2 regions of the Achromobacter sp. CSND-B12 genome follow, and region 1 is predicted to be linked to the other one. Evidence: riboswitches for the same ligand, from Rfam matches in the RefSeq annotation. Region 1 holds a riboswitch; the other holds the start of a gene.
The links. Region 1 has a riboswitch for glycine ahead of gcvT (glycine cleavage system aminomethyltransferase GcvT). Riboswitches for the same ligand answer to the same signal wherever they lie in the genome.

Region 1 (2,193 bases):
GTTCGCGCGCACCATCCCGCAGAAGATGCAGGACAGCATGTTCGGCTTCGGCGCCGGCGTGATGCTGGCCGCCAGCGCCTTCTCGCTGGTGGCGCCGGGCATCGCGGCGGCCGAGGCGCAGGGCGCGGGGCCGTGGGGCGCCGGCCTGACGGTGGGCGCCGCCATCCTGCTGGGGGCGGCGGCGCTGTTGCTGATGGACCGGTTGCTGCCCCATGAGCATTTCATCAAGGGTCGCGAAGGCATCGAGGCCCACCGGCTGCGCCGAACCTGGCTGTTCGTCTTCGCCATCACCCTGCACAACCTGCCCGAAGGCCTGGCCATCGGCGTCGGTTATGCCGGCAACGATCCGGTGCGCGGCACGGCGCTGGCCACCGGCATCGCCATCCAGGACATCCCCGAGGGCCTGGTGGTGGCCGTGGCGTTGATCGCCGCGGGCTACAAGCGCGCGTTCGCGGTGGCGCTGGGCATGCTGTCGGGCCTGGTCGAGCCGGTGGGCGCGGTGCTGGGCGCGGCCGTGGTGGGCTGGTCGGCGGCGCTGCTGCCGTGGGGCCTGGGCTTTGCCGCCGGCGCCATGTTGTTCGTGATCAGCCACGAAATCATCCCCGAATCGCACCGCAAGGGGCACGAGGTCTACGCCACCTGCGGGCTGATGCTGGGCTTCGTGCTGATGATGCTGCTGGACACGGCGCTGGGCTGAAGCGGCGCCCGGGCGGCGATCGCGGATCAACAACGGAACCGCGTTTCGCGGTATGCTTTCGGCGCTGTCACGCATGTTGCGGGAGAGAGCGGCCGTTCGCGGCTGCCGCCGAAGGCGCAATTCGCCCGGAATCGCTCAGGTATCCCATACCGCGCATGCTTGCCCTGTCCCGGTTTTCACCGCGCGGACTCGGCAAAGCAGCACTCTGGAGAGACCTGGCGCCGCTGCCCAATCAGGGACATAGCGAGCAGCCCAGGCGCCGAAGGTGCAAACCCGCCACGCGGGGCAACTCTCAGGCAAAAGGACAGAGGGGCGGAAGATTCAGCCGTTGCGCGGGCGTTTTCCGTCTGTCCGCCAGCGGCATTCCGTAACCCTGGCACCGCTGCCGCTCCGGAGTACCCGCGCATGTCCGCAACCCTCAAACGCACCCCGCTGGCCGAAGAACATATCGCCTCCGGCGCCCGCATGGTCGATTTCGGCGGCTGGGATATGCCCCTGGCCTACGGCTCGCAACTGGAAGAGCACCACGCGGTGCGCCAGGACGCCGGCATGTTCGACGTTTCGCACATGCTCAACGCCGACGTCACCGGCCCCGACGCCTACGCCCTCCTGCAACGCCTGGTGGCCAACGACGTCGCCAAGCTGACCGTACCGGGCAAGGCGCTCTACACCTGCATGCTGAACCCGCAGGGCGGCGTCATCGACGACCTGATCGTGTACTTCTTCGCGCTCGACGAATGGCGCGTGGTGGTCAACGCCGGCACCGCCGACAAGGACATGGCCTGGATGCAGCGCGTCAAGCAGGCCGGCAAGTTCGACGTCACCATCACGCCGCGCCGCGACCTGGCCATGATCGCCGTGCAGGGCCCCAACGCCCGGGCCAAGGTCTGGGCCGCGCGCCCGGCCTGGCAGGCTGCCAGCGAGCCGCTGACCTCGTTCGTGGCCGCGCGCGTCGGTGACGACACGCTGGTGGCGCGCACCGGCTACACCGGCGAAGACGGCTTTGAAATCGTGCTGCCCGCCGCCGAGGCGGTGCAACTGTGGCGCGACCTGGCGGCCCAGGGCGTGCGCCCGGCGGGCCTGGGCGCGCGCGACACGCTGCGCCTGGAAGCCGGCATGAACCTGTATGGCCAGGACATGGACGAACTGACCCAGCCCGGCGAAGCCGCGCTGACCTGGACGGTGTCCCTGAAGAACCCCGAGCGCCGCTTCATCGGCCGCGACGCGCTGGAGCAGTTCGCCACGCCCGCCGCCTTCGTCGGCCTGAAGCTGCAGGAACGCGGCGTGATGCGCGCCCACATGGCGGTGCGCACCGCGCACGGCGTGGGCGAGCTCACCAGCGGCACCATGTCGCCGACGCTGGGCGTGTCGATCGGCTTTGCCCGCCTGCCGCAAGGCGTGGCCGCGGGCGACACGGTCGAGGTCGACATCCGCGGCAAGTGGGTGCCCGCCCTGGTCTGCAAGCTGCCGTTTGTCCGTAACGGCAAAGCCGTCGA
Region 2 (2,193 bases), 1.5 Mb from region 1:
AAAGTGGCGGCGGGTCCAGTCCACCAGCGGCTGGATGCGTTCGGCGCGGATGTCCAGGTTGAAGCCGTTGAACTCGGCCGTGCCGGCCACGCGGAAACGGTCGCCCAGGCGGCTGGTGACGATCTTGGCGGCCTCGTCCAGCAGGCTCACGCTGGGCGCGGCGGCCTGGCTGGCGGCGTCGTCCAGGTGCACGCTGATCGAATAGCCCTTGACCGGATAGATGTTCAGCCTGTCGCCCAATTGCCGCGCGAACTGGCGGCTGGCGGCGCCGGCGCAGACCACGATGGCGTCGGTTTCGTGCTGTTCGCGCCGCGTGCCGTCCTCGCGCGCCAGGTCCAGCACATAGGGCAGGCCGTCGCGGCTGATGGCGCGGATGTCGGCATCCTGTTCGAAGCGCACGCCGCGGCGCGCGCAGGCCCGCGCCAGGCCGCTGGTGAACTTGTGGATGTCGCCGGTGGCGTCGGACGGCGTATAGAAGCCGCCGTGGCAGGGCGTTTGCAGCGTCGGCTCGATGCCGCGGATTTCCTCCGGCGTGACCGCGTGCCGCTCCAGCCCGCCTTCGCGCAGCAGCGCGTTGGCGCGGCGCGCGGTCTCGAAGCTGGCGGCATCGTGGTAGATGTGCAGGATGCCGCGGCGCTCCAGGTCGAAATCGATGCCTTCCTCCTCGGCCATGGCGTACAGGTGCTGGCGCGCCTCGATCGCCATGCGCGTGGTGGCGATAGTGTTCTGGCGATAGTTGCGGATCTGCCCCATGAACTGGGCCAGCCATGAATACTTGTGCCAGCTCGGACGCGGATTGAGCAGCAGCGGCGCGTCGTGGCGGCCGAGCCAGCGCAGGCCCTTCATGATGGTGGCGGCGCTGTTCCAGACTTCGGCATTGCTGGCGGACAACTGGCCGCCGTTGGCGTAGGACGTCTCCATGGCGGGATAGCGCTGACGGTCGTAGACGGTGACGTCGTAGCCCAGTTTGCTCAAGGCGTAGGCGGACGTGACGCCGGTGATACCGGCGCCGATGATGGCGATGCGGGGCATGATGGCTCCAGATGGCGTGGCCACGATCCGATGATCGCGGCACCCCATCTGTCTCTGTACCTGAGAGCTTCACCCGGGCGCGAGGGCGCGGGTTCCCCTTCGGTGGGCGCCAGGCGCCTCTCTCCAGATTGTCTAGACCGCGCAGTCCTGTTGCCTGAGAGTTTCCGGGGCGGTTGCTCCGTCGGCGCCCGCCACGGGGACGGGACTCTTCTGCGGGGTTTTGAATCGACGCAGTGAGAATAGCCAAAATCTGCCGCGAGCGGGACTCAGGGTTAATACCAGGAAGGAGGCGGATAGGCTCTACACTGGGCGCCAACCCGCGCGGCACGCGCCGGTCAGAAAACGAAAGGACGATCCCGCATGCGCGCTCCGGCAATGTTCCGTATTTCCCTGCTATCCACGACGTTGGCGCTGGCCCTGGCCGGCACCGCCTCGGCCAGCCCGGCCGTTGCGCAAGCGCCGGCCGCCAAGGCAGCCACGGCATCGGCCTCCGCATCCACGCCCGCCAAGGCCGATCGCGCCACCGCCGCCGTCGACGCCGCGGTGGCCGAGGTCATGCGCCAATATGGCATCGACGGCATGGCCATCGGCGTCAGCCACAATGGCGAGCAGCGCTTCTTCAACTATGGCGACGCCTCGCGCCAGCCGCGCCGCGCCGTTTCCAGCGACACCCTGTTCGAACTGGGTTCGATCAGCAAGACCTTCACCGTCACGCTGGCCGCCTACGCGCAGGCCACGGGCCGCCTGTCGCTGGCCGACAGTCCGGCCAAGTGGGTGCCCGAGCTGCAAGGCAGCGAATTCGCCAAGCTGACGCTGGTGAACCTGGCCACGCACACCGCCGGCGGCTTTCCCTTGCAGGTGCCGGACGCGGTCCAGAACACGGCGCAACTGATGGACTACCTCAAGGCCTGGACCCCGCGGTATGCGCCCGGCACGAAGCGCACCTATGCCAACCCCAGCATCGGCATGCTGGGCGTGGTGGCGGCGCGCGCGCTGGGCGAGTCCTACGTGGCGGCGATGGAGCAGCAGCTGTTTCCCAAGCTGGGCCTGCGCGACACCTGGCTCGAAGTGCCGCCGCGCAAGATGCCCGACTACGCCCAGGGCTACGACAAGCAGGACGCGCCGGTGCGCCTGAACCCGGGCGTGCTGGCCGACGAGGCC

Region 2: linked by a shared signal. The riboswitch ahead of ACUTAG_RS03325 (D-amino acid dehydrogenase) and the one ahead of gcvT (glycine cleavage system aminomethyltransferase GcvT) in region 1 are both predicted to bind glycine.

The regions. Positions count from the first base shown of each region.
Region 1 is NZ_JBREGJ010000001.1:2,226,237-2,228,429, reverse strand. Features, by position in the region: gene ACUTAG_RS10375 (ZIP family metal transporter) at 1-697, shown strand, start outside; glycine riboswitch at 767-859, shown strand; glycine riboswitch at 893-1,015, shown strand; gene gcvT (glycine cleavage system aminomethyltransferase GcvT) at 1,103-2,193, shown strand, end outside.
Region 2 is NZ_JBREGJ010000001.1:731,673-733,865, reverse strand. Features, by position in the region: gene ACUTAG_RS03325 (D-amino acid dehydrogenase) at 1-1,032, opposite strand, end outside; glycine riboswitch at 1,077-1,163, opposite strand; glycine riboswitch at 1,165-1,255, opposite strand; gene blaELC (ELC family class C beta-lactamase) at 1,393-2,193, shown strand, end outside.